3 regions of the Pseudoalteromonas porphyrae genome follow, and region 1 is predicted to be linked to each of the others. Evidence: predicted binding sites of a transcription regulator. Region 1 holds the regulator's gene; each other region holds the start of a gene.

Region 1 (11,128 bases):
AAAGCAATACGTTCATTTTTGATGGGTCCGCTTCATTAGTTGCCAGTTTTTCAAAATCAAGGCTAACTTCATCAAGTGGATAGGGAATAAGGCTATCTGCTTCTATTTCTATCTGTGATTCCAGTTCGGCATCACTGAGCGTAACATCCATAAAAATCACTTTCGTGATAACGGTTTGCCCAGATACTGCAACCGCCGCAAATTGAACCGTCTTAGGCAATTTACGTTTTAATTTATTTATAATGTTCCCAATAGCTTCAATATCTTGAATGCTACGTTCGGACATTGCGCCTTTGGGCATGGGCTCAATTGCTAACGCCTCTAGCCGATAGCCACTGTCCGTTTCATTCAGTAACACCGCTTTGATAGCGTGTGAACCGATGTCTATCCCTATCATCACAGATGACGACTTATTAAAGAATTGGCTTAACATGTTTGCAACTTTGCCTTTGTTTTAATAATAAACAAGTTATAATTTTTGTCTGAAAAAATATTATTCATTTTTTAATCAATATATACTATCAGTCTACGATTCTAATTGGGAGTCCATTTCGGGAAAATATACGTGATTTTATTCAAACGAACTTTACAATTTTTTATCATTTGCACATTTCTTGGGCTTATTACTTTACTAAGCCTTTATTATTACGTTAAATCTGACATCCCCAGTGTGCAAGTTTTAAAAGATGTACAACTGCAAACACCGATGCAAGTTTTTTCTCGCGACGGGCTGCTCATCAACCAATTTGGTGAAAAACGACGTATTCCCGTTACGATAGATGAGATCCCTCAACCATTAATTGACGCACTTTTGGCTACTGAGGACTCCCGTTTTTACGATCATATAGGCATTGATCCTATCGGTATCGTACGCTCAGCGCTAGTGCTTGTTTCAACTGGCGAGAAAAAACAAGGCGCAAGTACTATTACAATGCAGCTTGCTCGTAACTTTTTCTTAACAAGAGAAAAAGCCTATATTCGTAAAGTTAAAGAAATCTTCATTGCACTGCATATTGAGAACTTACTAACCAAAGATGAAATACTTGCTTTGTATCTTAATAAGATTGAGTTAGGCAATCGTGCTTTCGGTATTGGTGCTGCAGCTCAAGTATACTACGGAAAAGAACTGAAGGAATTAACTTTAGCACAAATGGCGATGCTAGCAGGTTTACCAAAAGCCCCTTCTGCCTTAAACCCTATTCGTAATCCTGAACGTGCTAAAGCTCGACGAAACGTTGTACTTGGCCGAATGCTTGATGAAAAACACATAACACGTGAACTCTACGAAAGTACGATTAACGAGCCAATTACAGCCCGTTTCCATGGTGCTGAGATTGAGTTATACGCACCTTACATCTCTGAAATGGTACGCGCAGAAATGGTCGAACGCTATGGCTATGAACGCGCTTACAACACTGGTTTTAAAGTTTATACCAGCGTTGAGTCTGATGTACAAAAAGCAGCTCAAACAGCAATTGTTGATAATTTACATGCTTACGATATGCGCCACGGCTACCGAGGTATAACGCAGTTACTGTGGGATTTTGAGGCTCAAACCGCATTAAGCCACGCTGATATTATAGATAAACTCAAATCAGTAAAGGAAATTGGCCCATTACTGGCAGCAGCCGTACTGAGCGTTGATGAAAAAACAGCAACTGCGTTACTCAAAAATGGCGAACAAGTGACGCTTGATTGGGATGGTTTAAAATGGGCGCGTAAATACATTACGCGCTACCGCCAAAGTTTTCCGCCTAAAAAAGTAAGCGATATATTCAACCCAGGCGCGCAAATTTGGCTTCGCAAAAATAAAGACAATAGCTATGTACTTAGCCAACTTCCTGAAGCATCAAGTGCATTAGTGTCTTTAGACCCTAATGATGGCCGAATTAAGGCCATTGTCGGCGGCTATAGCTTTGAACAAAGCCAATATAATCGTGCAGTTCAAGCAAAACGACAAGTCGGCTCAAATATTAAACCTTTCATTTACTCTGCTGCGCTTGACAGTGGTTATACGCTGGCCTCAATTTTAAACGATGCGCCAATTAATCAGTGGGATAAAAGCCTAGGTGTTGCATGGCGACCTAAAAATAGCCCTGCGATATATAATGGTCCTATTCGTATTCGCCGCGCCTTAGCACAATCTAAAAACGTTATTTCAGTGCGTTTATTACGTGGTGTTGGTTTGCAGCGTACAGCGGATCATTTACTTAAGTTTGGTTTTCAAAATACAGATATCAATCGCAGTGAATCTTTGGCATTAGGCAGTGCTTCAATAACACCGATAGAACTTGCCCGTGGTATGAGTGCATTTGCAAACGGTGGCCATTTGATTTCACCCTATTTTATAAGCGAAATCCAAGACTTTACTGGTGAAGTACTATTTAAAACTGAGCCTTTGTTAACCTGTGATGCTATAGAAAATGAGCTATTTGCAGATCAAACGTTAACAACGACACAATTAAATCAACACGACCAAAATAACGCAGATATACCCGCCCTCCCCCGCTGTGCTCCGCGTGTCATTTCTAAACAAAATGCATTCTTAGTTGCTGACGCTATGAACAGCGCTATATGGGGTGGTGGCAGTTGGAGTCATAAAACAGGCTGGAGTGGTACAGGTTGGCGCGCACAAGCATTAGATCGACGCGATTTATCTGGCAAAACTGGTACAACCAATGACTCTGTTGATACTTGGTTTAGTGGTTTCAATCGAAACGTATTAACAACCGTTTGGGTAGGTTTTGATAATCCAGGCAATCCACTTGGACGCTCAACTTACAACAATAACTTATCCAGTGCTCAAATCTCCGGTGCTGAGTCTGGTGCAAAAACAGCACAGCCTGCATGGGTTGATTTTATGCGTGTAGCGCTTGATGGTAAGCCTGAGGCGCCGATCGAACCGCCTGAAGATCTAGTATCGGTACGTATCGACTTAGCAACAGGACTATTAAGTAAAAAGAATGACTACACTAGCCGCTTTGAATATTTTGATAAAGGTACTGCACCTACTAAATATGTACTGCAAGATGTAGAAAATATATTTGAAGAAGACACAAAAACGGAAGAAGAGCTATTTTAAACAGAATATAGTCTCTTTTAAACTAAAAAAGCGCCAACTTGGCGCTTTTTTGTTATGTTTCTCATAACTTAACTTGGCATCACTTTAAGTTTTGTACTAACCAATATAAATCAGAATGCACACCCGCAGCGGTGACTTCTTTACCTGCGCCGGGGCCTTGAATAACTAACGCATTATCGCTATACCACTGGCTGTTAATCACAAAAATATTATCGCCTGGTGTTAAATTAGCAAGTGCATCGCCTTGTGTCGCATAGGCTAAACCAACTTTAGCCGTTACTTTGCCATCAAGAATTGATAATGCGCCAGTGTAGCGCAGTACTTTATTATCTTTGGCCGCGTCTTGCGCTTTTTCAGCAATAAAATTATCAAGTAAGTGTTTTTTATCCAAGAATGACTGCCAATCCCCTTGTGCTAACTCTGCAGGCATTAACGGTGTTAATGCGATATCATCTAACTCAAGCGTAAGTCCAAGCTCACGCGCTAAAATAAGTAACTTGCGCTGCATATCGCGACCAGATAAATCTTCGCGCGGATCAGGCTCAGTAAAGCCCATCTTCTGCGCTTCTAATACTAAATCTGAAAATGCTACACTACCGTCATAGCTACTGCACAACCAAGATAAAGTACCCGAAAAAACCCCTTCGATATGAGTAATACAATCGCCACTGTTTTGTAAATCAGCTAATGCGAAGTTAATCGGTAAACCGGCACCCACACTGGTGTTATAACGCCACAATAAGTTACGCTCAGCTAAGTTTTGACGCAAACTTTGATACCAGTCGTTATTTGCTGTACCGGCATATTTATTAGCACTAATCATATGACAATCTAAATTAACAAACGCAGGGTAAAGCTTACTAAACGCTTCACTCGCTGTAATATCAATCACTACTTTATGTTCGTAATCTAATTCACCAATATGTGCTAACAGATCTGCTTCTTGGTAGTCTACAGCCTCGTTTTGCCATTGCGTTTGCCACTGTTCAAGTGTTATACCACTTGGGCTAAATAACATAGAACGTGAACGCAATAAACCAACGAGCTTGACACTAAAATGCTGCTGTAAGCGATTAAGCTGCTGACTTAATTGATCAATAAATACCTCACCTACATTACCAATACCAGCAACAATGATCGCGAGCTCTTGACCTTTATTTATTAACTTGTCATGCAGTAATGTAAGTACATCGCTATCAATAGATTGATCGGTAAGCAGTAGTAAATAATCATTATCTTGATGACTAAAACGCGGCGCTAAACTTTGCTCACTCAGCACCTGCGTTGCTTGCTCAAGTAACTGAGTTACATCATTGCGTGGCGCAACAACCGCACAACCATGTAAATTTGATTCTATAATATTAGCTCGCCCTTGCAGGTGGCTGACGACTTGATGCGTCGCTTCTGCTGGTACTAATAGGTATGTATCGCCATTTTGAATAAAATGATGCAGGCTATGTTGAATTAACTGACTTAACTCTCCCACTTCACCAGCACGAAGCTGATCAATGCGCAGTAAATCAATATTCTCCAACGTCGTAATAAACCGTTTAGCTTTACTGTAACCTTCTTTAACAATTTCTGTGGCACTGGCATCCGTATCATAACTACTGCGTACCACTAGTTTTATGTCGGTATTTTTCAAAGGTGATAACGTCTTAGCATGTAAAACAGGGTTACCTAAACGCGCAAGTAAATTAGCTTGACCACGACAGACCTTAGAATACTTAAGCGCTTTTTTAACTTTACGCGGATCAGTACTAAATACACCTTGCGTGTCGGTCCAAATTGACACCTGATTAGCATGACAGTAACTCCCTAATAAAGTGGCACTGTAATCACTGCCATTGCGCCCGAGAGTAATCGTATTACCCTGACAATCTGACGCAATAAAACCGGTTACAACATTAATACAGTTAGCCGAAACCAAGTCTGCACATGCTTGTTGATTTTTTTGGTGCAGCAACTGCCCGTCATTAAGTGTAAATAGCTGGCGCGCATCAATATCTTTCGCCTCAAGTCCTAGTTGCTGTAAATAAGCAGCCAATAAACGGGCTGACCATACTTCACCGTGAGCAAGCAATGAAGCTTCCTGTAAGCTTTGCTGTTGAGCTTGCTGTGCTATTAAGGCTAACTCTTGCTTTAACACATCAATTGCGTCGTATTGCGCTGTTGGGCTTAATAGCTGCTCAATCAAAGTACGCTGATGATTATCAAGCTGTAATAAAATATCACTTACGGCTTGTTGATCACCTTGCTGATAACTTTGCCATAACTTAACCAACGTATTGGTTGTTTTACCTGCTGCCGACACAACGACACAGTCACCTGCTTCGGTGTGTGCTAAAATAATATTTGCTACGGCTTGATAACGCTCCGCGGAGCTTAAGCTTGAACCGCCAAATTTATGAACTATATTTACCATTTTCTATTACCACAAAGCCGTATGTGCAGGCGTTAATTTGAATGAATTTGTTTGCTCTGTACTTTGCTGCGTCGAGTTACTCTTAGTAGTCGTCGAACTACAATTACCTTGGCCTGGCTTAACTTTGTTAAACACACGTTCTAAATCAGCAACTAAGTCTTTTACATCTTCAATACCCACCGAAATTCTGATTAACGTATCACCCACACCCGCCTCTAAGCGAGCTGTTGCATCCATACCAGCATGAGTCATCGTTGCAGGGTGACATATTAGGCTTTCTACACCGCCTAACGATTCCGCTAAACTGAATTCTTCTAGGCTCGTTAAAAATGCTGCTGCATCATTTACATCACCAGCAATATCAAAACTTACCATGCCACCAAAACCACGTTGTTGTTGTTTTGCTAACTGATGTTGTGGATGAGATTCTAAACCAGGGTAATATACTTGGCTCACATAGGGTGAACTTTCTAAATATTGCGCAATGATAAAGGCATTTTCTTGGTGCTGACGTAAACGTACATTTAAAGTCCGCAGGCCACGTAATGTTAAATAACTATCAAATGGTGCACCTGTAATACCAATATTATTTGCCCACCAAGCAAGCTCGTCACCCAGCTCTTGTGTTGCTGCAATGACAGCGCCGCCAACAACATCGGAGTGGCCATTAATATATTTAGTGGTTGAATGCACAACAATATCAACACCAAATTCAATTGGGTTTTGTAAGGCCGGTGATAAAAACGTGTTATCTGCGCCAACTAAAGCGCCGCACTGCTTTGCAATTGTCGTAATCGCTTTAATATCAGTTAAACGTAAAATTGGGTTGCTTGGTGTTTCAATCCAAATTAGCTTAGGTTTAATCTCAAGTATTTTTTGATGGTTTTCAGCGTTTGTTAAATCTAGAACCACTAATTTTAATAAGCCGCGCTTTTCAAGCGAAGTAAACAAACGGTAGCTGCCGCCATAACAGTCATGTGGAATGACTAACGTATCATCACTATTTAGTAATTGTGTTGCTAAATGTACTGCCGCCATGCCGGTAGCAGTTATAATGCCTTTGGCACCGCCTTCAAGCTTTGCGAGTGTTTCGCCAAGTAAATCACGATTAGGATTACCGCTACGGCCATAATCATATTCGCGCTTAGTATCAAAATCGGCAAATGAATAGGTGGTCGATAGGTGGATAGGAGGCACAACAGCACCGTGATGTTTATCAGCATCAATGCCATTACGTACTGCGATTGTCGCTTTATTTTTTTTGCTCATACCGTCACCTATATTAACTGGATGTTTAGACGTCTAAAAGGTTAGATGATCAAATTTAAGAAGTCAAAACATTTATACCCCTAGATGGCTAAATAACTAGTATTTGACTATCTTTTTTAAAACGATAGAATTTCCGCATCTTTGCGCTACAAAATGGTCGCGCAAACAATTAACAACCTGAGGCAACGATACATCTTATGGCTAAATGGAATGGTGAATATATTCACCCATATGCAGAACACGGGAAAAAATCAGAACAAGTTAAGAAGATCACCGTTTCGATCCCGTTAAATGTATTAAAGGTTTTAACTGATGAGCGTACTCGCCGTCAAATTAATAACCTTAGACATGCAACAAATAGTGAATTACTTTGCGAAGCATTTTTACACGCATTTACTGGCCAACCATTGCCAAACGATGAAGACTTACGTAAAGATAATCCAGAAAAAGTACCAGAAGAAGTTAAAAAGATTATGCAAGAGATGGGTTTAGAAGTGCCTATCCTGAATGAAGACTGATCTTCACCTGTAAATAACGTGCACCTGTTTCAGGCAATGATTTGGATACAAAAAACCTCAATTCAGTGAATTGAGGTTTTTTATTGCCAAATAGTGCCTATTACGCCATATAGTTTTCAGGCATATCAATTTGTGCAACACCTGAATCAATAGCCGCTTGCGCCACTGCTTTTGCAATGCGCGGTAATAAACGCGGGTCCATTGGTTTAGGGATAATATACTGTGGTCCAAATTCAAGTTTATCAACACCTGCTGCTTTTAATACTTCAGCAGGCACTGGCTCTTTAGTAATACTGCGAATTGCCTCAACTGCGGCAATTTTCATTTCATCATTTATTTTGCTCGCACGTACGTCTAATGCACCACGAAAAATAAACGGGAAACACAACACGTTATTTACTTGATTTGGATAATCAGAACGACCCGTTGCCATAATCAAATCATCGCGCGCACCATGAGCAAGCGCAGGTGCAATTTCTGGATCTGGGTTTGAACATGCAAAAACAACTGGCCTATCAGCCATCAGCTTAAGATCTTCCGGTGCAAGCAGGTTCGGTCCTGATACACCAACAAATACATCAGCATCAGCAATAACATCTTGCAAAGTGCGCTTATCTGTATTGTTAGCAAACAACTGTTTATATTCATTTAAGTCATCACGACGCGTATGAATAACACCTTTACGATCAAGCATATAAATGTGCTCACGCAATGCGCCACACTTAATTAATAGCTCCATACATGCAACAGCGGCCGCACCGGCACCCAAACAAACGATAATCGCATCTTCAATGCTTTTACCCTGCACTTCAAGTGCGTTAATCATACCTGCAGCAGTTACAATAGCTGTACCGTGTTGATCATCATGAAACACTGGAATACTACAGCGCTCAATCAATGCTTTTTCAATTTCAAAACACTCTGGGGCTTTAATATCTTCTAGGTTGATACCACCAAAAGTATCAGCAATATTTGCAACGGTATTGATGAAATCTTCTGTGGTTGTGTGTTTTACTTCAATATCAATTGAGTCAAGGCCAGCAAAGCGTTTAAACAACAAAGCTTTGCCTTCCATAACTGGTTTTGAAGCAAGAGGTCCTAAATTACCTAGGCCTAAAATAGCAGTACCATTGGTAATTACTGCAACCATATTACCTTTGCCAGTATATTTATAAGCATTAGCTGGATCTGCGGCAATTTCACGCACAGGCTCAGCCACACCAGGGCTATAAGCTAGAGCGAGATCTTGTACGGTTTCGGCTGGCTTAGTAAGCTCAACACTGATTTTTCCTGGAACGGGGTGCGAATGGTAATGTAAAGCTTGTTCACGAAAGTCTGACATAACGCGATTTTATCCTGCAAGTAAGTTAAAAGTGAGAGTAAGCAGTTCTATTCTATAGTCTGTATCTTGGAACGATACCTATATTACAATTAAATTCAAGCAATATCAGGTCTATCCTGTTATAAGCTAGATCTGTTAATTTTATGCGTTTTATCGACCAGTTTTGTAAAAAAACCTCAAAATCCAGCAATAACACGCCAAGAAAGCATCAAAAAACCTGTTCTAAAATCATCTAAATAGTACTTTATTACACCTAAAATACACATTCCCTATAAAAGATATAAATATACGACGTTAGCGTCATTTAGGCTCATTAAATGACTTTTTATCAACATAACATCAATTAATTAAACAAAATATATTACTGAATATAGTTAAAATCTAACTGTTTGTCTGTTATTTAGTGGCTATAGTCACTATAAAAACTAAAAATGATGGTTACTTTAGGCAGGGGTAAAAAAGGGTGAATTTAACCGCTGATACTTGGGCGTGTTATCCTTTGTGGATTGAAATTTGTTCAATCTAGGGGCGATTTAATCGCGGCGCGAGGTTTGAAATCGAGTGGGCTAAGTAAAAACCGAGCAAAGCTTCCGCGTCCTGCTCACGCCCCTTGCCTACCCCCATGTAGGTAACAAAGAGTTAATCGCCCCAAGGAATAACTCTTTGGGCAGCGCATGTTTGGCATTTATACTGCGTTATCGCCTATTTGTGGGGAACACCACACTACTATAGGCGCTGCCTTGCTTAAATACCAAACATGCTGCAAAATTAATCACGAAAGGTCACACGCCCTAACCAGTTTTAATTAAATTGCAGGCATAAAAAAAGCACCCTAAGGTGCTTTTTCCGACACAACAGCAATAATTACTTGCTGCTAAGTGCACCGAAACGCTTGTTAAAGCGATCAACACGGCCACCAGTGTCTAAAATCTTTTGCTTACCAGTGTAAAACGGGTGACACGCAGAACATACGTCTAGGTGAATGTCTTTACACAAAGTAGAACGAGTTTCGAACTTATTTCCGCATGAACAAGATGCTGAAATTACTTCGTACTTAGGGTGAATACCTTCTTTCATAGAAACCTCTAGTTAAGGCCGCATCGCTCTCCAAACCCGAAGTCTGGCACCATACGTCGTTAAAATCAAAATAATTAGGACGCGTATTCTAAGCAACAACCCTGCCTACGACAAGCTTTAAATACATTATTTGCTAATAATATAAACAAAAAAAATAAACAGCCTATTTGCTGGTAGGCTTTTTTCTGCAATTTTAGTACATTATCACTCTTACTTGCTTTTATTTGAGTTGTTATGAGTTTTGTTGAAGTTGCTATAAAGGTGCCATTACATCGCACCTTTGATTATCGCCTACCTGAGCAACTTGATGGGTTGAGTTCACAGCTACATGTTGGCTCACGCGTATTAGTCCCTTTTGGTAATCAACGAAAGGTTGCGGTGGTTTTAGCACTTAAAGACACAACCGAGGTGCCTTTAAATAAAATAAAAAGTATTTTTGAAGTTATTGACGACGCGCCAATATTAACCACAAGCCACCTAGATCTATTACGATTTACTGCTCGTTATTATTGCTACCCACTAGGTGAAACAATCCATATAGCGTTGCCAAGTGCACTACGCCAAGGCCATTGCCCTGATAAAACGAGTATTTCGATGGTCGCGTTAACTGAAAAAGGTGCCAAACTTCCTTCGTTAAAAGCAAAAAGCCAATTAAATTTACTTAAACAATTAGCGCAATCAGGTAAATCATCCTTAACAGAATTAAAAGCGTTAGGGTTTAATAAAAAAACCATTGATAGTCTGATCAGCAAAGAGCTCATTAATCAAAGCATTGAGCACGACAACTTGTGGCAGCAGCAAGCACCAACAGTCGGTACTAAACCAACGCTGAATAAAGAACAAGCAGTCGCCTGCACAGCAATAAATCAAAGCACTGGCTTTAATAGTTTTTTACTTGAAGGCGTGACCGGCAGCGGGAAAACAGAGGTTTACCTACAGTGCCTTGAAGAGGTGTTAAAACGCGCAGAACAAGCACTCGTCTTAGTGCCTGAAATTGGCCTAACACCACAAACAGTCAACCGGTTTCGCCGTCGCTTTCCCGACACGCCTATTATGCTATGGCACTCAGCATTAACCGATAACGAACGCCTGCAAACCTGGCGATTTTGTGAAAAAGCCAGCTGCGCAATCGTAATTGGTACTCGTTCGAGCATTTTTTTGCCTTTTTTAAAACTTGGGATGATCATTGTTGATGAAGAACATGATAGCTCTTTCAAGCAACAAGACACCTTACGCTATCACGCTCGCGATTTAGCTGCGTATCGCGCTTTTCAGCATAAGATACCGCTCATACTCGGCTCTGCTACGCCAGCTCTAGAAACATTGCATAAAGCGATTAATAATAAATATCAATTACTAAGCCTTACTCAGCGCGCGCAAACCAGTACCGACAATAAATTTCAATTGCTTGATAT
Region 2 (11,128 bases), on a different contig from region 1:
TTATAAGCGGCGTCTTGTGCATCAAACACGTCAGTCGATGGCATTGATACAACGCGTACTTTTTTACCTTGCTTACGTAATTCAGCCGCTGAGTCTTGTGCTAATTGCACTTCAGAACCAGTCGCGATAAAGATAAGCTCAGGCTCGCCATCACAGCTAAGTACATAACCGCCTTTTTTCACGTCACTTAATTGCTGCGCTGAGCGTGTTTGCTGAGCTAAGCCTTGGCGAGTAAAAATAAGTGAGGTTGGACCGTCTTTACGTTCAATCGCTTGTTGCCATGCAATTGCAGATTCAACTTGGTCACATGGGCGCCAGTTAACTAGGTTAGGCGTTAAACGCATACTCGCAATTTGCTCAACTGGTTGGTGAGTTGGACCATCTTCACCTAAACCGATTGAATCGTGCGTGTATACAAATATGCTTGGCACTTTCATCAGCGCGGCCATACGTACTGCGTTACGTGCGTATTCCATAAACATTAAGAAAGTAGCACCGTAAGGAATAAAACCTTTATGTAGTGCAATACCATTCATAATGGCTGACATACCAAACTCGCGTACACCGTAGTAGATGTAGTTACCGCTGGCATCATTTGCTTCAAGGCCTTTAGAGCCTTTCCAAATTGTTAGGTTAGAGCCTGCTAAATCGGCAGATCCGCCCATAAATTCAGGCAGTAACGGGCCAAATGCGTTTAATGCATCTTGCGACGCTTTACGTGATGCAGGATTTGCTGGGTTTGCATCAAGCTGCTCAATGTACGCTTGTGATTTCTCGCTCCAATCAGCTGGCAGCTCGCTACGAGTACGACGTTTAAACTCAGCAGCAAGTTCTGGGTGTGCGCTTGCATACGCTGCAAATTTTTCATCCCAGCTTGCTTCTAGTTGCTTGCCTTTTTCTTTGCCATCCCACTCGCTGTAAATATCAGCTGGGATTTCAAATGCTTCACCAGTCCAACCAAGGAACTCGCGCGCGGCTTTGATCTCGTCTTCACCTAGTGGTGCACCGTGACAATCATGGCTACCTGATTTATTAGGTGAACCGTAGCCAATCACTGTTTTACAACAAATCAGTGTTGGTTTATCAGTGATGCTACGCGCTTCTTCGATTGCTGCGCGAATAGCATCTGAGTCATGGCCATCAACGCCGCTCACTACATGCCAGCCGTAGGCTTTAAAGCGTGCTGGGGTGTCGTCGCTAAACCAACCTTCAACTTCGCCATCAATTGAAATACCGTTGTCATCCCAAAATGCTACTAACTTACCAAGGCCTAATGTACCAGCAAGTGAACATGCTTCATGAGAAATACCTTCCATTAAGCAGCCATCGCCTAGGAATGTATAGGTATGGTGATCAACAATATCGTGACCTTCGCGGTTAAATTGGGCAGCGAGTGCTTTTTCTGCAATCGCCATACCTACCGCGTTTGTGATCCCTTGACCAAGTGGGCCCGTAGTGGTTTCGATACCTGGCGCATAACCGTATTCTGGATGCCCTGGTGTTTTAGAATGCATTTGACGGAAGTTTTTAATTTCGTCAATTGGTAAATCATAACCACTTAAATGCAATAGAGAATAAATAAGCATTGAACCGTGGCCATTGGAAAGTATAAATCGATCTCTGTCTACCCACTCTGGATTTGTTGGATTGTGGTTTAGATAATCGCGCCATAGTACTTCTGCGATATCAGCCATGCCCATAGGGGCTCCAGGGTGACCAGATTTGGCCTGTTGTACTGCGTCCATTGATAAGACGCGAATAGCATTTGCAAGTTCTTTGCGAGACGGCATGAATTCTCCTACCTTTACTGTATTTGCGCTGATTTGTGTGTATGTAACTTTGAACGCCCATTCTTACTTATTCTGGGTGCTGTGTGCAATTAAAAATCCCTATAAATTATAGGTACAAAGGAGTTTTATTCAGAACTAAAAGTTATTAGTAATTTTTTTTAGACGTCTAGGCGTAAAAACACTATGCAACTATCGTTGTTTTAGATAAAATACGCCCCTTAATTTTTTAGCGCTCTTACCGACGTTTGTGAAGCGCAATATTTGTGAGCACAAAGACAATGGCAAAACATTTATTTACTTCTGAATCAGTTTCTGAAGGTCATCCGGATAAAATTGCGGATCAAATCTCTGACGCGGTACTTGATGCCATCTTAGAGCAAGATTCTCATGCACGTGTTGCGTGTGAAACTTACGTAAAGACTGGTATGGTTATGGTTGGTGGTGAAATCACTACTAGCGCATGGGTTGATATTGAAGAAATCACCCGTAAAACTGTACGTGAAATTGGCTACACTCATTCTGATATGGGTTTTGACGCTGATTCGTGTGCAATTTTAAACACTATCGGTAAGCAATCTCCTGATATCAACCAAGGTGTTGACCGTACAAGCCCTGAAGAACAAGGCGCTGGCGACCAAGGCCTAATGTTTGGTTACGCATGTAACGAAACAGAAGTACTTATGCCTGCACCAATCACTTACTCACACCGTTTAGTACAGCGCCAAGCGCAAGTACGTAAAAGCGGCGAGCTTAACTGGTTACGTCCAGATGCAAAATCTCAAGTTACCTTTGCATACGAAAATGGCAAACCTGTAGGCATTGATGCCGTTGTTCTTTCTACTCAGCACAGTGAAGATATTTCACAAAAAGATTTAGTAGAAGCGGTGATGGAAACTATCATCAAGCCAGTACTACCTGCTGAACTAATTACAAGTGCGACTAAGTTCTTTATCAACCCTACTGGCCGTTTTGTTATCGGTGGACCAATGGGCGACTGTGGTCTTACGGGCCGTAAAATCATCGTTGATACTTACGGCGGCATGGCTCGTCACGGCGGCGGTGCATTCTCTGGTAAAGATCCATCAAAAGTTGACCGTAGCGCGGCATACGCTGCACGCTACGTTGCTAAAAACATTGTTGCTGCTGGTCTTGCTGACAAGTGTGAGCTACAAGTGTCTTACGCAATTGGTGTTGCAGAGCCTACGTCTATCAGTGTTGAAACGTTTGGTACAAGTAAGCTTGAAGAGTCACGTTTAATCGAACTTATTCGTGAACATTTTGACCTACGCCCTTACGGCTTAATTCAAATGCTTGATCTTGAGCGCCCTATTTATCTACCAACAGCGGCTTACGGCCACTTTGGTCGTGATGAATTCCCATGGGAACGCACAGATAAAGCAGACGCACTTCGCGCAGCAGCTGGCCTATAATTTCAGCCTCTGTATGAATAAAAAAAGCGCCTTCTGGCGCTTTTTTTATACTCGTAAACTCTATCCATTTGTACTTAATGACTTTTACTATAATTTCATGGTAATAAAGTTAATCTGATAAATAATTTAAATTTTTTATGCTGCTTTGGCGGTGCACTCACCGATTTTGCTAACGGTGTTATTGGTCTGAAAATCTTTGCTTAATAACTTTTTCTCTAACGTGAGCATAGTTAAAAGAGCACTTTTAAGGCCAACCTTATTACTTATCCAATGCGGTATAGCGCCACCGGGATCTGCATATATTTCATGAACAATCGTTAATTGTGGCAACCCTTGGACTATTTTTTCGCTTAAAAGCCAACTACCTTCTATTTCAGTAATGCGGATCATATTAGGCTGTTCATCAAAGTAATCCGGATATGCCGAAATTTTCAGCTCAGTGTCCGTATTGTTTAATCGCTTATAACAAGAATAACTCACCATATCGCGATCTGAGACAGGCCATGGTGAGTCTAATTGAGTGTACACGACAGTTTCTGAGGGGCTTAATCTTGCTAAAACTTTGACACTCTTAACATTTTCAATCCATTGCGGCGCATTCTCTGCATCACTAAGTAACGCCATAAAATCACCAGCATTCGTGTTACTAACAGTCACTGTACCGCGTACTTCAAAAATACCATTATCATGTTTTTTGTAGTGAATGCTAACACCATTCTGATGCTTCCATAATTGCCATGACTTTACTTCGGCCACTGCACTCTCACTGCAAAACAGCGCAATAAATAATAATTTTTGCCACATACACTATCCCTATGCACTCGCTAAATATGGTTATAACCAATAAGGTGAAATTTTATATGAAGCTAATCGACTTTGTTCCATTGCGCTTACTAAATATTCCGATTTTTTCTCAAGCCAGTTTTGAATTTTTGCAAGTTCGTCATCATCTTGCCCCGCACATAACTGCTTTAAATACTCAAGCGTACTGAGTTCATACATACCATGAGAAATATCAAGCCAAGGAATGCGGAACTCATTGCGATCGTCTTTTTCAAACAAAGAGCCAAGGCAATTACCACTGAGCAAACTGTTTTCTAAGCGAGTACGTAAATTTAAATAATCTTTAAAAGTCAGTGTTTTTTGTTCTGGCAGTAATTGGTGTAGGTCTTTCCAATCTTTATCAAATAATCGAGGCGCAATATCAGCAACGGGCTGCTCTGCGGCTTGAAATTGTGTTTGCCCCCAACTCTTTCGCCATTGCTTATCAACCAACCATGTTGTTAGTGATAACAATAAGCGGTTGTAGCGTGCACTGTGAAACAGTCGATTAATATCTTCAATGCTAGGTTGCAGCTCTTTTAAGTCATTTATGACTTGTGTTAGTTCTGGCGCGCTGTTAATTTTTTTATAATAGGCATGACGTTTAGAGGTATATGTTTTTAATTGAATTGCATTCTCTACCCACGCTAACTCACTTAGGAGCCATTTAAGCTCTGTTCGTAATCGTTCCGTGGTGTTTTTATCTACAATATCATCAAATAACCAGAAGGTATGACGTATCAAGCTAATACCGTCAGTCACACGTTTGAGGGTTTTTAAACTTGGTTTGTCAAAATAGCATTGCTCATGCTTTTGTACAAAACGAATGCCAAAACTTATAGCCTCAATGAGAGCTTGCTCTTGTGTTGCATTATTAGGCAAAGAAACAAAACCAATTGATTTACTCGGCTTAAGTGGTTTTTCATCCGCTAGGCGATAGCCTCGTGCCGCTTTTGAGTATAACCCTAAACGAATATTACTTTGTCCAACTAGTATATCGGCTAAAGTAAACAATTCATTGCGGCTTCCTTCTACAAGCTCTATCTCAAGCTCACAGATCGGTTCTACCTTTGCAGATGCTGCTACTTCGCCTTTATCTAGGACGACCTCAATTTTAGCGCCACTGTTTGTTTCTATTAACCACGTGCGGCGAATAAAGTTAGTACTAAAAATAGGATAAAGGTTTTGTGCAATTACATTTACTTGCATACCATGCGGCCAAATATTAGCATCGAATGCACTTAAATCTGGACGAGAACCGTCCAAAGGTAAATTGTACTCTGGACGTTGATGCAAACCGCCCATAACTTCACCTGCGAGCTTAATTGTCTGCTCACATTGATTGTCAGCACAACGTGTTCGAAAGCCTATATCTAATGCCCTAAGCTCACGGCTCGGCGTGTCAAAGTAAGCATTTTGCAAACTACGAGATGGCTTATTGGTAACGGTTTTAGCAAATTGAGTAATTAACGCGGGGATCAGTGGAATAACGGCATCTGACACCAAAAACTTCAGTTCTATCTCAGTATCCATTAGGCTTGAGGATTACCTTTAAAATAAATAAGAGCTCAAAATAAACAAAGCAGCCCAACATTGCAAATATTTTAGCTGATTGAGCCTTTATGCTCACATACACGATTACAATATCAGCCTTGCTATTAGAGCGTTAAATCCATACTATCTCACTACTTAACTATGAAAAACACTATTGCCGTAGCAGTCACGGTTACATTAACAAGGTAGATTGATGTTAAAACATTCTTTATTAGCGTTGCTGCTTGCAGCTGCTACATTTATGAGCCACGCAGAGCAGGCCGATGAAAAAACCGCTTATATAGTTGATAACCTTTATACATTTATGCATTCAGGTTCGAGTAAAAATTACCGTATTATTGGCTCTGTTGATGCTGGTACTAAGCTAACTCTTACTTCATCTGAAGAAAATGGTTTTTTTAAAGTAATCGATGATAAAGAACGTGAAGGTTGGGTTGAAGCCAAGTTCATTTCTCAAACAGCTGGTATCCATCAACAATATCGTACTTTGAGCTCTGAAATGACATCAATGCAAGAGCAACTTCGTCAAGCTCAAATTGAATTACCTCAGCTTCAAGAACAAAACCAAACGCTGACAGACCAAAATAATGTTCTTTCTGAGCAAATAATTAAACTTAAAAGCACCTTAGAAGCTGAGCGCACCCAAAAACAGCAAGCAGGCGCGAAAGAAAAACGTCAGCTACTAACTTACGGCGGTGCAATTGCATTCATCGGTTTATTTTTAGGCATTATTCTTACTATCGTATTATCGCGTCGTAAGCGCTATGACGGCTGGGCGTAAGCGTTAAATAATATATTAGATATAAAAAAAGCACCCTTGGGTGCTTTTTTTATATGCGATGTAATTAATATTACGCGGGATAACCCCCCACCTACATGTTGGTAGCAGTGAGTTAATCTCACGATAATCACTTTATCTTTACGCTGGCAAGCAACGCTCCTACAAGTAATGCAATCACCGCGCTCCTGTAGGTCGCCATTTATGGCGACAATAATTATTTTACCACCGAGAGCAGAGAGGCGCTTTGCGCTGCACAGAGTAAATCCTAACTGACATTAATTTCTTTTTGGTGATCTTATGTGGAGAGTTAAACATGCACGGGGTAAACCCCCGCCTACATGTTGGTAGCAGTGAGTTAACATCGCGATAATCACTTTATCTTTACGGTGCCAAACAACGCTCCTACAAGTAATGCAAGCACCGCGCCCCTGTAGGTCGCCATTTATGGCGACAATAATTATTTTACCACCGAGAGCACAGAGGCGCTTTGCGCTGCACAGAGTAAATCCTGACTAACATTAATTTCTTTTTGGTGAGCTTATGTTGGGAATTAAACATGCACGGGGTAAACCCCCGCCTACATGTTGGTAGCAGTGAGTTAAATTTAAGTGTCGAGTCTAAGTCCGCTGTCTTGTTTGATTTTCTCTATCACCATATAAGTGTGATGTGTACCAACCCCAGGGATATCAACTAAATCACCTAATACTTGGCGGTACTCATCCATATCTGATACGCGGATTTTCAGTAAATAATCATAGCCACCAGCGACCATATCGCACTCAACAACTTGATTAATTTTTAAAATATGCTCACGGAATATTTTAAACACCGCAGTGTTGGAGGTCACTAAAGATACTTGCACATGCGCAAGCAAACTTTGGTTTAGCTTGGCTTCGCTCAATTTAGCAAAGTAGCCTTCTATGTAGCCCTCTTGTTCGAGTCGTTTTACTCTATCTAGACAAGGGCTAGGGCTTAAGTTAACCTGCTTTGCGAGGTTAACATTAGATATTCTGCCATTTTTTTGCAGTACATCTAATATTGCTAAATCGATACGATCAAGCAGGCGTAATCTATTCGAACTTGTCATAACAGAATTTTATGCGGATAAGTTAAAGGTATGCCCTGTAAATTATCGTAAAACGCCAAATTTAACCAGCATATTCTGCTGGAATTTAATTAGAATGCACGCATTACGCAACATGATAATCGAGCAGCATACTTTTTTAGCTGCAAGACTCCACACACCAGAGGTTACTTATGTTATTCAACGGCGATTTGACAACAACGTGTCCAATTCGACAAAAGATCCGTGACTTTTACCGCATTGACGAAAATGCTGTAATTGATCACATTTTACCCCTTGCCGAAGTAGGCGTTAAAGCCCGTAGCCGCGCATGGGAACGTGCTCGTCAGATAGTTCACAATATTCGTCGTGATCAAGATGGTCAAAGCGGTGTTGATGCACTATTAAATGAATTCTCACTTTCGAGTGAAGAAGGTGTGGTATTAATGTGTTTAGCAGAAGCCCTGCTACGTGTGCCAGATAAAGCAACTCAAGATACCTTGATCCGCGATAAGCTTGCAAAAGGCGACTGGAGCTCTCACTTAGGTAGCAGTGATTCGTTATTTGTAAACGCATCATCTTGGGGTCTATTAGTTACCGGTAAAATGGTTAACTACACTGATAAAACCAAAGAACAGCAGTTTGGTGTATTGAAGAAAACGATTGGTCGCTTAGGCGAACCGGTTATTCGCAAATCAGTAAATTTTGCCATGAAAATCATGGGTAAGCAGTTCGTTATGGGCCGTACGATTGACGAAGCTATCGAACGTGCTGCTGAAAAAGAACAAAAAGGCTATGTATACTCATACGATATGCTAGGTGAAGGCGCGCGCACCATGAAAGATGCGGATCGCTACTTCAATAGCTATATGAATGCGATTCATGCCATAGGTAAAGCCGCTAATGGCCGTGGTCCAGTAAAAAGTCCAGGCATATCTGTAAAGCTTTCTGCAATTCATCCTCGTTATGAATTCACGCATAAAGAACGCGTGATGAACGAGATCGTGCCTAAGCTCAAAGAGCTAGCAATGGTTGCTAAAAGCTATGACATTGGCTTTACCGTTGATGCTGAAGAAGCTGACCGTCTTGATATCTCGCTTGATGTCATCGAAGCTGTATTTAGCGATGATGACCTAGCTGATTGGAATGGTTTTGGCTTAGCAGTACAAGCGTACCAAAAACGCGCAATTTTTGTGATTGAATGGTTAACTGAACTTGCCAGCCGCGTTGGCCGTAAGATGATGGTACGTTTAGTTAAAGGCGCATACTGGGATACCGAAATCAAAACCACACAACAAGATGGTTTAGATCACTTTCCTGTATTTACACGTAAAGCAACCACTGATGTTTCTTACAAAGCCTGTGCAATTAAATTACTTGAAGCACGTGATGTGCTTTATCCACAGTTTGCAACACACAATGCTTACACTGCAGCGACTATTTTAGAAGTTGCAAAAGGTGATAACCAAGGTTTTGAATTTCAACGTTTACACGGTATGGGCGAATCATTATTTGATCAAATCGTTACTGAAGAAAAAATCCAGTGTCGTGTGTATGCTCCAGTAGGCCAACACGAAGATCTACTTGCTTATTTGGTTCGTCGTTTACTTGAAAACGGTGCAAACTCTTCATTCGTAAATGCGATTGTTGATACGACTAAACCTGTTGAATCGTTACTGCCGGATCCGGTTGAAACACTCCAAGGCTTACGTAACAAGTACAATACACAAATCAAAATGCCAATTGATTTATATGGCGAAGAACGTGCAAACTCAAAAGGCATGGACTTAACTGATATCAATATCATTACGCCATTCAAAGAAAATCTTGATACTTGGTTTACAGAGCACCGTATTACAGCAACGGATGTACCTGAAGGTTCATTAGCCGTTAAAAACCCTGCAAATCATCAAGAAATCATTGGTCACGTCAAACTACACTCTAGTGATGACATGCTGACCTTGCTAAGCAATGCTGAAACAGCGTTTGAATCATGGTCACAAACACCTGTAAAAGATCGTGCTAATTTACTGCGCCGCATTGCTGATATTTTAGAGCGTCATCACGATGAGCTAGTGGCTATTTGTATCAAAGAAGCTGGTAAAATAGCGCAAGACGGTATTGATGAAGTACGTGAAGCCGTTGATTTTTGTCGCTACTACGCAGCACGCGCTGAAGAGCTAAGTGAAGATGAGCGTTTTGAAGCTCGCGGCGTGATCTTATGTATCAGCCCATGGAACTTCCCACTGGCAATCTTTTTAGGTCAAGTTGCCGCTGCAATCGTAACGGGTAACACCGTAATTGCAAAACCAGCTGAGCAAACAAGTTATATTGCACTACGTACTATTGAACTTATGTTATCTGTTGGCTTACCTGAGTTTGTTGTACAGGCTGTAGTAGCTCGCGGTAGCGATGTGGGTAAAACGATTGTTCCTGATGAACGTATTCAAGCTGTTATGTTTACTGGTTCAACTGAAACCGGCACAATCATTTCGCAAACTCTTGCTGCTCGTAACGATATTCAAGTACCACTCATTGCCGAAACAGGTGGCCAAAACTGTATGATCGTCGATTCTACAGCGCTACCTGAGCAAGTTGTTGATGATGTGATCAGTTCTGGCTTTCAAAGTGCCGGCCAACGTTGTTCTGCGCTTCGTGTATTATTTTTACAAGAAGACATTGCTGATGGCGTGATTGAGATGATCAAAGGCGCGCTTAAAGAGTTACACGTAGGCGACCCTTCATTGCTATCAACCGACATTGGTCCTGTAATCGATGAAAAAGCGCTTAAGAACTTAAACGATCATGTGGAGTACCTAAAAGGTAACGCAACACTGCATTATCAATGTGATATTCCAGATAATAGCGAAAATGGCGCGTATTTCTTTGCTCCTCGTTTATACGAAATCAAAGATTTGTCAGTGCTTAAACGTGAAGTATTTGGCCCATGTGTTCACATCATTCGCTTTAAAGGTTCAGACCTTGATAACGTAATTGATCAAATTAACAACACTGGGTTTGGCCTAACAATGGGTATTCATTCACGCATAGAAGAGCGTTGTGAATACTTAGCGAAAATGTCGCGTGCGGGCAATGTTTACGTTAACCGTAACATGATTGGTGCAATCGTTGGTGTGCAACCATTTGGTGGCCGTGGCCTTTCTGGCACAGGTCCTAAAGCAGGTGGCCCTAACTACCTACAACGTTTAGTGAAAGAAAAAGCATCGCCAGATAACGTACAAATGACTAACCTAACGCCTGACGAGCTTGATTTACACCACTACTCGGGTGCAAATGAGCAAGTTGAAAAGTTAATGGCCAACTCAATGCGTGACGAGAAAATCTGGCGCGCAACACCTCTTAATGACCGCGTTTCTGCGGTACGTCAACTACTGGCTAAAATAGCAACTGTTGACATTATTGACGAGCTTGCGGACGATTTAGCCCTTACACTTGCCGATGCACGTGCACAGCTTAACCGTCTTGAAAAACACATGCGCAAACATACAACGTTGCCTGGGCCAACGGGTGAATCAAATACCCTGCACCTTGAAGCGCGTGGTTGTGTAGTGTGTTATGCGGATAAGAGCACGTCATTTAATTTCTGGGCAATTTCAATTATCACAGCACTCGCTGCCGGTAATACTGTAATCACTGTAGCCTCTGAAATATTCTATGACGAAGCGGT
Region 3 (11,128 bases), on a different contig from region 1:
CAAAACCAATAGAGCATGTTGCATGCAAACTTTCACCGTTATTTAACGTAAACAAGTGATCAGCAATCTCGGCGCGTATTTTCTCAACAGTATGCGCAGCTTCATCATAACTGGTGTTTTTCATTACAAGTAAAAACTCCTCACCACCCCATCGTATGAGTAAATCATCGCTTCGTACTTGTTGCTTTAATAAGTGAGAAAATTGTTCTAAAACTTGATCCCCAACACTGTGCCCAAAGCTATCATTAATGTTTTTAAATTTATCAATATCAATTAATGCGAACACTAAACGTTGAAGCTCAGTATTATCAGGCAATGAATTAAAATCTACTAGTAACTCATTAATAACACTAAAAAAATAATGGCGATTATGTAAGTCCGTCAAACTATCAGTAAAGCTCATTGCCTTTAAACGCTCATTACTTTTGGCCAACTCTTGCGTTCGTTCGGCTACCCGTTGTTTTAATACCACTAGATAGCGTTGGTTCTGCCATCGCCAATAAACAAAGCCAACTATACTAAACAATAGTACGGCACCTAGCACCCATCGCTGTTGTTGCAATCTATGATTAGTAAACGCTTGTTGCTGCTGATCTAAACGCTGTTCCTTTAAAATATTATCTTTACCAAGTAACTTAAGCTCCTGATTTTGTAAATCAAATTTATAATGAGATTCAAGTTGGAGTACTTTATTGTTACGACGTTGTAAACTAAGCGCATCTTTGCTTAATGCGTAACGTTTTAAATATTTATACGCTAATTTATAATCACTCTGCTGGCGATACGCGATAGCAATTAAATATTGTAACCGTGCTTGTTCTTCTAAAAAGCGAAGGTTAATAGGGTTTTCCAATTGAGCCAATGCAATTTCAATTGCTTGGTTTAAGCCACCAGTCTGTAAATGACTATTGGCTAATGCTAAATAATAATGCAATTTGATACGCGCTTTTGAGCCACCTAATTTTTTTAAGTCAACCAAACTCAATGCTAATTTTGCGGCCTCGATATTACCCAGTTTAAGTAGAATTTCAGCCTGATTAATAGCTAATTCAGAATAAATATTCATAGAGCTTGTTACGACCTTCAAGGCTTCACTATTCGCTTGTAATGCTTGGTAATAACTTCCCATTCTTAAATATATTTTACTTTGCCAAAGAAACATCAAAGCAGCATAGTTTGCATTGTTATTTTTATAAAAATCAATTGGATATTGAATATAATCGAGCGCTAACGTGAAACGTTCTAATTCAAGCTCTAAATGTGCTAAATGCAAATACGCCCACGCTGTATACTCCTCATTGCCAGCCGATTTAGCCAATTTAAGAGCGTAATGGTTTAATTTTACACCGTCTCCGTAAGCACCATAACGACGCTTAATCATCGCTTCTAAAAAGTAGCTTTCTATTTCAATCTCTTTGGCATTTTGGCTAATAGAAAGTTGACGTAGCCGCGCTAAATAGGTCATAACATGCAGCGTGTTATCAATGCTCACATCCGCTTTGAGCTTGGCATAATAAAAATCTAATTGTTCCTTATCTTCGGCATCTGTCGATCCAAACAATACGCCTGTATGAATAATAAAAATAAAGCATAAACAAAATAAACACGTTTTTCTTATCATAATCTAGGCACTATCATTTGTTGATTTATCACTTGCCAATCAATTGTTTGTTGGTTAATAAAGCCCGATTGCTGCAAGGCTTTTTTGATCACTCCTCGCTTAGTCAATACTTTCAAACCGCGCTTTAATGCCTGGGCAACCTGCTTGCCTTGAGGGTGAGCTTTACTCACAGCAAAATGCCGTGTATCAGGTAAAATTACTTTTAATTTTTTTAGTGGTGTGAATAGCTTGCCTTCAAAATTAAGATCTAAATGATCGCTGACGCTAAAGTTGATCATCATTGCATCTACAACCTGTGTTTCAACCATGGCTAACATATCTTCCCAAGGACCAATATAGCTAATTACGCTTATCGGGGTATTTACCAACGCTCGCCAATCGACATGCCAACGTGGGTTGACTACAACCGTCAATTGATTTAACTCTGAAGGCTTTAATTCCTGCGCGCGTTTATTATCTACTGATACATATAAACCAGCTTCATATTGGCCAAACTCTATAACGGCATCACTTACATAAAGAGAGCCTCGATAATCCAGTAAGTCTTCGTGCCAGATGGTACGTGCGAGCATTAAACTACTGCCGTCAATTAAAGAATCAAACTCCGTCGAATTTACCCAAGTTTGCGGGCGAAATACCACTTTTTTAGTTTCCCCTCCCAAATACAGCGCTTGCTGGAGCAATATCATTTCAACAATCTCAAGATGTGAACCATCTGTACTCGGATTAAAATCTGTAACATCCATTACATCGCGACCATTTAAAAAAGCCGTATAACGCTCACTAAAGTTTTCACTGCTGATAATATCGATTATAAGTGGTTGCTGCGCCTTTAACTGGCTACTGAACAGCAAAAATAAAAATAGAAAGCACTTCATAAACAAAACCCTAGAGATAAAAAAACCGCAAAGGTAAATATCCAATGCAGCTTAATTATACAGTAACAACCAATAAAATGTTAACAAGTGTTATATTTTGTAGCGAAAAACAACTAGAGCTATTACTTTATTTACAACTTAATACCGTATAGTCAGTTTTTAATTTGATTAGTGAAGAATACGTAACAAGCTAATTAAACATGACGCATATAAATTTTAACTACTTTAAGGAGTGCGTAAAAATAAAAATGTACCGTAAAAAATTAAAAAATACCTAAATAATTTGACTCAGACGGGTGACTCTATATTCCTATTTTGTTTCTCCTTTCGACCTGAATCACGTTGCACCGCTACTATTGCGTTGTATTTTTCTTCTGGGTGTAGCCCGAAACTGCAGTATCTGCCCACATGGAGTAAGCTAGCTCTAGTAGTTTTCACGGGCTAGCTCATGGGGCTATTAGGCAAATATAAATTCGCGGATTTATCATTAATTACTTATTGCTGGAGATTTCTTTAACCGCGGATTGGCGAATAAAAAACATCATTAAACAGCCAAGAATATTTCCACCTATTATTAAGTTAAGCACGGCTAAAGTAGTTATATGCTTAACCTTTCTTCTAGATACAGCCCATAAATGCCAATAAGCATAGCCACAAAGACCACTTACTGCGGCAACTAGTGCTGCTGGGTGTACGCCTCCCTTTTTAATAACTATACTCACCATTACAATAGAAAGTATTAATGAAAAAGCACAAAGTGCAACCAAATAAAGTTTTATCCAGATACCCAGAGTCGAAAAGTTAAATTCATCTTTAATTGCACCTGATTGATTAGTTTTTATAGCCACAATATTCCTTATTAATTTGGCCTAAGAGCTTCTCAAATACCACGTTGATATTTTAGACACCCCAAATGACCTCCACTTCATCGTTTAATAATTCCACTAAACAACCCTATTGTAAATAATTGTTTTTCTTGGCAATAAAATCCCCTTTGTTATTTAGTCCAAAAAGGCCAGCAATAATGATATGAGGGAAAAACCAGAAAACTTTGTACTCTCGCAATTACTTTATAAAAAAAAGAGCCTAACTTGACTCGCTTTTTTACTTATAATTCACTGCTTAAAGTTTACAACGACCTTAGTCCGGCTCATACCCTAAGTTAGGCGATAACCACCTTTCAGCTTCTTCCAGCGTCATGTTGGTCCGCTTGGCGTAATCTTCAACCTGATCGCGTTGTACCGCCGCTACTGCGTAGTATTTAGCCTCAGGATGAGAGAAATACCAACCTGATACTGCCGCACCTGGCCACATGGCGTAGGAGCTAGTTAGCTGCATGCCAATGCGTTTTTCTGTGTCGAGTAATTGCCAGATTTTCTTTTTCTCGGTGTGCTCAGGGCATGCTGGGTAACCTGGAGCTGGGCGAATACCTTGGTAGTTTTCGCGTATTAGTTCGTCATTGGCAAGATTTTCATCTGGTGCAAAGCCCCAATATTCTTTACGTACTTGCTCATGGAGGTATTCAGCAAAGGCTTCGGCTAAGCGATCAGCCACGGCTTTGATCATAATTTTATTATAATCATCTTGCTGAGCATCAAACGCATCCGCTAATGCATCTTCTTCTAAACCGCCGGTCACTGCAAACGCACCAAAGTAATCGGGTGTCCCTTTTGGTGCAATGTAATCAGCTAGGCAGTAGTTTGCAAAGTCGGTTTTTTCAGTTTGCTGACGTAAGTGGCAAGATGTTGTGAGTATTTCTTTGCGGGTCTCGTCAGTATAGATTTCAATGTCATCGCCCACTCGGTTAGCTGGAAATAAACCAAATACACCTAATGGTTGCAACGTACCTGCTTTTTCAAGGTCGTCTAACATGTCGTTGGCGTCTTTAAATAAGCTTTGCGCTTGCTCACCGACGACTTCATCGGTCATTATGCGTGGATATTTACCAGCAATTGACCACGTCATAAAGTACGGCGTCCAGTCAATGTACTTACGCAATGTTGCGATTGATACATTTTTAAACTCAGTAACACCGAGTTTTTTAGGCACCGGTGGCGTGTAATTATCCCAGTCGAGTTGCGCGGCGTTATCGCGGGCACGTTGAATAGTTACCGGTTTTGAACGTGGCTTTTTACGGGCTTGTTGCTCACGTACTTTGACATATTCAGCGCTGACTTTTTCTAAAAAGCCGGGCTTTATTTCTTTTGATAATAAATTGGATACAACACCAACTGCGCGGCTGGCGTTATTAACGTAGACTACGCCTTTATCATACTGCGGCTCTATTTTAACTGCTGTATGCGCTTTTGAGGTCGTCGCGCCACCAATGAGTAACGGCAGTTCAAAACCTCGACGTTTCATTTCTTTGGCTACGTGTACCATTTCGTCAAGTGATGGCGTGATCAGGCCTGATAAACCGATTATATCAGCCTTTTCATCAATGGCGGTTTGCAGTATTTTATCTGCAGGTACCATTACGCCTAAGTCGATAACTTCGTAGTTATTACATTGTAGAACAACACCAACGATGTTTTTACCAATGTCGTGTACATCGCCTTTTACCGTTGCCATCACTATTTTGCCATTGGTAGAGCCTTCTTCTTTTTCAAGCTCAATGTATGGATCTAAATAGGCTACCGCGCGTTTCATTACACGAGCTGATTTAACTACTTGCGGTAAAAACATTTTACCGGCACCGAACAAATCGCCCACCACGTTCATGCCGTCCATTAACGGCCCTTCTATTACGTGAATAGGTTTGTCGGCAGCCGCACGGCACTCTTCTGTATCTACATCTATATATTCTGTAATGCCTTTAACAAGGGCGTGTTCTAAGCGTTTTTCAACTGGCCATGTGCGCCATTCTAAATCTTCAACGCGTTCTGCTTGCGCCATGCCAGAGTATTTTGGTGCCAACTCAACTAAACGTTCACCTGCGCCTGGGTCGGTATTGAGTACTACGTCTTCAACCGCTTTGCGAAGTTCTGCTGGTATATCATCATACACGGCTAACTGCCCTGCATTGACGATGCCCATATCCATACCTGCTTGAATTGCATGGTATAAAAATACTGAGTGAATGGCTTCGCGGACTGGGTTATTACCACGAAATGAGAACGATACATTTGATACACCGCCTGACACTTTACAATGCGGTAACCCCTCTTTGATACGACGTGTACCTTCAATAAACTCAACAGCGTAATTGTCGTGCTCTTCAATACCTGTGGCTACGGCAAATATATTCGGGTCGAAAATAATATCTTCGGGAGCAAAGCCAATATCGTCTACTAATATTTTATAACTGCGCGCACATATCTCGAATTTTCTATCGGCAGTCTCTGCTTGACCTTGCGTATCAAACGCCATTACCACGGCAGCCGCGCCAAAGCGCTTAATTATTTTTGCTTGGCGAATAAACGGCTCTTCACCCTCTTTTAAAGAGATAGAGTTTACTATCGCCTTGCCTTGAATACATTTTAAGCCTGCTTCGATGACTTCCCATTTTGAGGAGTCGACCATGATTGGTACGCGTGATATGTCAGGCTCTGAGGCGATTAAGTTTAAAAACTTAACCATTGCCGCTTTTGAGTCCAACATGGCTTCGTCCATGTTGATATCAATTACCTGAGCGCCATTTTCTACTTGTTCACGGGCAACGGTGAGTGCAGCTTCAAAATCTTCTTCCATGATCAAACGCTTAAACATGGCAGAACCTGTAACATTGGTACGTTCGCCGACGTTTGTAAATACAGCTATTTTTTGACTCATGTCAGATATCCTAATTTAAATTACAGGCTTCAAGGCCAGATAAACGCATACGCACTTCAAGCTCTGGTAACGGACGCGGTTTAACACCTTCAAGCCCTTTGGCAAAGGCTCTTATGTGTGCAGGTGTAGTACCACAGCAACCGCCCACTATATTGATGAAGCCAGACTTACCCCAATCGATAATCTCAGCGGCCATTTCCGGCGCTTCTAAATCGTATTCACCAAACTCATTTGGCAGGCCAGCATTAGGGTGAACCGAGGTAAAGGTTTCGCATACGCGCGATAGCTCTTCTACGTATTGGCGTAATAGGTCTGGGCCAAGTGCGCAGTTTAGGCCAATTGAAATTGGCTTAATGTGGCGAATCGAATTATAGAACGCTTCGGTTGTTTGCCCTGATAAGGTACGCCCCGATGCATCGGTAATAGTCCCTGAGATCATTACCGGCAATTTACGCCCCGCTTGTTCAAACGCTTCCTCTACTGCGAACGAGGCGGCTTTTGCATTCAGTGTATCAAAAATGGTTTCGATTAGAATAAGATCTGCACCGCCTTCCATTAACGCAAGGGTTGATTCAACATATGCAGTGACCAGCTTGTCAAAGGTTACATTACGGTAACCGGGATCGTTTACATCCGGTGAAATCGAGCAGGTTTTAGATGTTGGCCCAAGCACACCCGCAACATAGCGTGGTTTTGCTGGGTTTTTAGCTGTAAATTCATCACAAATACTGCGTGCCAATTTTGCAGACTCTAAATTTACTTCACGGCTGATGCTGGCCATGTCGTAATCTTCCATTGAGATAGTGGTCGAGTTAAAAGTGTTGGTTTCGATAATATCGGCGCCCGCACTTAAAAAACCACGGTGAATATCACCAATAATTTTTGGCTGCGTAAGGCTTAATAAGTCATTATTGCCTTTAATTAATACATGCCAGTCTTTAAAGCGCTCACCACGGTAGTCTTCTTCTTCGAGTTTATGTTCTTGGATCATAGTGCCCATTGCACCATCAAGAATTAAAATACGCTGCTTTAGCGCGTCAATTAACTCGGCACTTTTGTTTTCTAAATTATTCGGCATAGTTGTTAGTCCTTACGTCTTGGCTAACTAAATTAATATCATAGGGTGTGGTTTGATACACATAATAATTTAACCAGTTCGAAAAAAGCAAAAAAGCATGACTTTGCCAGGTTTTCGACGGTTCGTTATCTGGGTTGTTATCTGGAAAATAATTTTCTGGCATCGGCGCATCAGGGCTTTTTGCTAAATCACGTTGATATTCGCCCTTTAATGTATGTGCATCATATTCAGGGTGGCCTGTTAGGTAAACTTGGCTACCTGATTTATTTTTTATTAAGTAAGCGCCTACTTGCTCTGAACCTGCCAGCACGACTAAATCTTCACACGCATTTATTTTTTCAATGTCGATGTGGCCATAACGAGAATGTGGCACTACAAAGGTGTCATCAAAACCGCGCGTAAGTGCGCCATGTTCAAAAAAGCATTTATGAGTAAACACGCCACACAGCTTATTTTCTTTAAGTTCACGCTTTAAATTATGATGATGGAATAAACCCGCATGGGCCGCCCAACACGAAAATAACGTTGACGTTACATGCTGCTCTGCCCAGTCTAAAATCACTTTTAGTTCATCCCAGTAGGCTACGTCGTCGTATTCTAAATGCGCTAATGGCGCACCAGTAATTAATAATGCATCGTAGTTACTGTCTTTCACTTCAGAGAAATAACGATAAAAAGTATCTAAATGCTGCTCTGAGGTATTTTTACTACGATGGGTATCTAAGCGTAATAGCTCTACATTAACTTGCAAAGGCGAGTTAGCAAGTAAACGAATGAATTGTACCTCGGTTTCAACCTTATTAGGCATTAAGTTTAAAATAGCCAAGCGCATAGGGCGAATTTCTTGTGTTTTCGCACGACTTTTTGGCATTACGAATACGTTCTCTTGGCGTAACTTCGCAATTGCGGGCAATTCATCTTTAACGGTAATAGGCATACTCATCTCCAAGGTATTTTTAACCAATGGCTAATTATGAACGGATAGCTGGAAATTTCAACCTCTAGATGTTTAGATGTCCAAATGAGTTTAATTAAACAATTTTTTGCATTCTTAAACAAGCTCGCCATAATGCCCTTCTTAATTTAACTACAAGGTGAAATTGTGTTTGATTGGCTTGGTTTAGGTGAGTTATTAGCAATACTTGCGGCACTGGTGTGGGCGCTATCAACTATTTTATATAAAGGTTTTAGTCATCACTTAACCCCAATGCAATTAAATATTAGTAAAGGTGTGCTCGCGAGTGCATTGATGCTAGTTACACTTGTCATTACTCAAGATTTTGCTATACCAACCCAAATTACCAGCTGGCTGTGGCTCATTGCGGGCGGAGTTATTGGTATTGCTATTGGTGACAGCGCTTATTTTGCAGCTCTACGTAATATAGGCCCAGCGCGTACATTAGTTATTGAGTCATTAGCCCCGGCCTTGGTTGGTATTTTTAATATTATTCTGTTAAGCCATTACTTATCAGCCTTTGCTTGGTTTGGTATTGCATTAACCAGTGTGGGTGTTGTAATTGCGATTAAGCCCGCAAAAGGACTGCCAAGTGTTGATAATAAACATTATCGCGTTGGTGTTTTGTGCGCACTTGCTGCCGCAATATGCCAAGCCCTTGGAATGGTAATGTCAAAAGGAGCGCTTAATAACGAAGAGATGAGCAGCTTATGGGCTGCATTAATTAGGCTTGCATCGGGGACACTTACTGTTGCATTAGTGGTTGCAATGTTTAAAAGCAGTGATTTTAAACAAGCACTCACATTAAAAGGGATTAGCGGTAAACACTGGTTTTTTGTTGCTGTATTTTTAGGTACTTTTTTAGGTTTGTGGCTGCAACTCGGCGCCGTAAAATACACCGATCCTGCGATAGCACAGACCATTTTTGCTACTGCCCCATTGATTGTAATGAGTATTGGTTTTTTTAAGCGTGAGCCTGTTACCAATAAAATGCTACTTGGCGGCCTACTTGCGCTTATTGGCGTAGGTGTATTGCTTGCTAATTAACGTGCTGATGCGTTGACTGTTTAGCCATTGAGACTCTACAATAGAGCATTAAAAATTTTATTCTTATTTGAAGGCTCCTTCCATGGTTTTACCTGATAAATTTATATTCTCGATGAGTCGAGTATCTAAAGTTGTGCCGCCTAAGCGCACTATTTTAAAAGATATTTCTTTGCATTTTTTCCCTGGCGCAAAAATTGGCGTACTTGGTTTAAACGGTTCTGGTAAATCAACGTTACTACGTATTATGGCAGGCCTTGACCAAGAATTTGAAGGTGAAGCATACCCTCAACCGGGCACTAAAATTGGTTACCTACCGCAAGAGCCTATTTTAGATGAAAGCAAAACAGTACGTGAAATTGTTGAAGAAGCAGTAAGCGAAGTTAAAAACGCGCTAAACCGCCTTGATGAAGTATATAACGAATATGCAATGGAAGGTGCTGACTTTGATGCACTAGCTAAAGAGCAAGGTGAGCTTGAAGCAATCATTCAAACTCACGATGGTCATAACATTGATAACGTATTAGAGCGTGCTGCTGATGCGCTACGTTTACCTGAATGGGATGCTAAAATTGAGTTCCTATCTGGTGGTGAGCGTCGTCGTGTTGCTATTTGTCGCCTATTACTTGAAAAACCAGATATGCTTATCCTCGATGAACCAACTAACCACTTGGATGCAGAATCTGTCGCGTGGCTTGAGCGCTTCTTACATGATTACGAAGGCACAGTTGTGGCGGTAACGCATGACCGTTACTTCCTTGATAATGTAGCAGGTTGGATTTTAGAGCTTGACCGTGGTGAAGGTATTCCATGGGAAGGTAACTACTCATCGTGGCTTGAGCAAAAAGATGCCCGCTTACAACAAGAGCAGAAATCTGAAAAAGCACGTCAAAAATCAATTGCACAAGAGCTTGAGTGGGTACGTTCAAATCAAAAAGGTCGTCAAGCTAAGTCTAAAGCACGTATGGCACAGTTTACTGAAATGCAGCAATCTGATTATCAAAAACGTAATGAAACTAACGAGCTGTTTATTCCACCTGGACCACGTTTAGGCGATCAAGTAATAGAAGTTAAAAACTTGAAAAAGAGCTTTGGTGATCGCGTACTGATTGATGATTTAAGTTTCACTATGCCAAAAGGTGCCATTGTCGGCATTATCGGTGCTAATGGCGCGGGTAAATCAACTTTATTCAAAATGCTTAGTGGTGAAGAGCAACAAGACAGCGGCGAGATCAGCTTAGGTGAAACAGTTGAACTGGCAACCGTTGATCAGTTCCGTGGCAATATGGATGACAGCAATACAGTTTTCCAAGAAATTGCTGATGGTCAAGACGTGTTAAAGATTGGTAATTTTGAATTTCCAAGCCGCGCGTATGTTAGTCGCTTTAACTTCAAAGGCAACGATCAGCAAAAGTTTGTTAAAGACTTATCTGGTGGTGAGCGCAACCGCTTACACCTAGCTAAGCTTTTAAAAGCGGGCGGCAACGTAATCCTACTGGATGAGCCAACCAATGACTTGGACGTTGAAACATTACGTGCTCTTGAAAATGCGATTTTAGAATTCCCAGGTTGTGTTATGTGTATATCGCATGACCGTTGGTTTTTAGACCGCATTGCAACACACATTCTTGATTACCGTGATGAAGGCCAAATAAACTTCTTTGATGGTAACTACACTGAGTATGAAGAATGGCTTAAAAAGACGTTAGGGTCGGCAGCTACACAACCTAAGCGTATTAAGTATAAAAAGATTGGTTAAGTTCTAGGTTCTAGGTTCTAGG

The links. The regulator MetJ, encoded in region 1, represses methionine synthesis genes. The targets are predictions, from matches to a motif close to TAGACGTCTAGACGTCTA.
Region 2: the regulator MetJ is predicted to act here: its motif matches at 1,950-1,967, upstream of metK (methionine adenosyltransferase).
Region 3: the regulator MetJ is predicted to act here: its motif matches at 8,351-8,368, upstream of metA (homoserine O-succinyltransferase).

What each region holds. Positions count from the first base shown of each region.
Region 1 is NZ_LHPH01000014.1:20,600-31,727, reverse strand. Features, by position in the region: gene ADS77_RS12785 (pilus assembly protein PilM) at 1-433, opposite strand, end outside; gene ADS77_RS12780 (penicillin-binding protein 1A) at 566-3,082, shown strand; gene metL (bifunctional aspartate kinase/homoserine dehydrogenase II) at 3,162-5,507, opposite strand; gene metB (cystathionine gamma-synthase) at 5,514-6,776, opposite strand; gene metJ (met regulon transcriptional regulator MetJ) at 6,974-7,294, shown strand; gene ADS77_RS12760 (malic enzyme-like NAD(P)-binding protein) at 7,395-8,636, opposite strand; gene rpmE (50S ribosomal protein L31) at 9,501-9,713, opposite strand; gene priA (primosomal protein N') at 9,948-11,128, shown strand, end outside.
Region 2 is NZ_LHPH01000018.1:82,279-93,406, reverse strand. Features, by position in the region: gene tkt (transketolase) at 1-1,790, opposite strand, end outside; gene metK (methionine adenosyltransferase) at 2,069-3,220, shown strand; gene ADS77_RS15020 (START domain-containing protein) at 3,356-4,024, opposite strand; gene ADS77_RS15015 (CYTH and CHAD domain-containing protein) at 4,055-5,575, opposite strand; gene ADS77_RS15010 (TIGR04211 family SH3 domain-containing protein) at 5,790-6,377, shown strand; gene ADS77_RS15005 (winged helix-turn-helix transcriptional regulator) at 6,982-7,464, opposite strand; gene putA (bifunctional proline dehydrogenase/L-glutamate gamma-semialdehyde dehydrogenase PutA) at 7,635-11,128, shown strand, end outside.
Region 3 is NZ_LHPH01000007.1:60,048-71,175, reverse strand. Features, by position in the region: gene ADS77_RS07395 (GGDEF domain-containing protein) at 1-1,621, opposite strand, end outside; gene ADS77_RS07390 (hypothetical protein) at 1,618-2,499, opposite strand; gene ADS77_RS07385 (hypothetical protein) at 2,991-3,347, opposite strand; gene metH (methionine synthase) at 3,640-6,270, opposite strand; gene ADS77_RS07375 (homocysteine S-methyltransferase family protein) at 6,281-7,348, opposite strand; gene metA (homoserine O-succinyltransferase) at 7,338-8,285, opposite strand; gene ADS77_RS07365 (DMT family transporter) at 8,451-9,350, shown strand; gene ettA (energy-dependent translational throttle protein EttA) at 9,433-11,106, shown strand.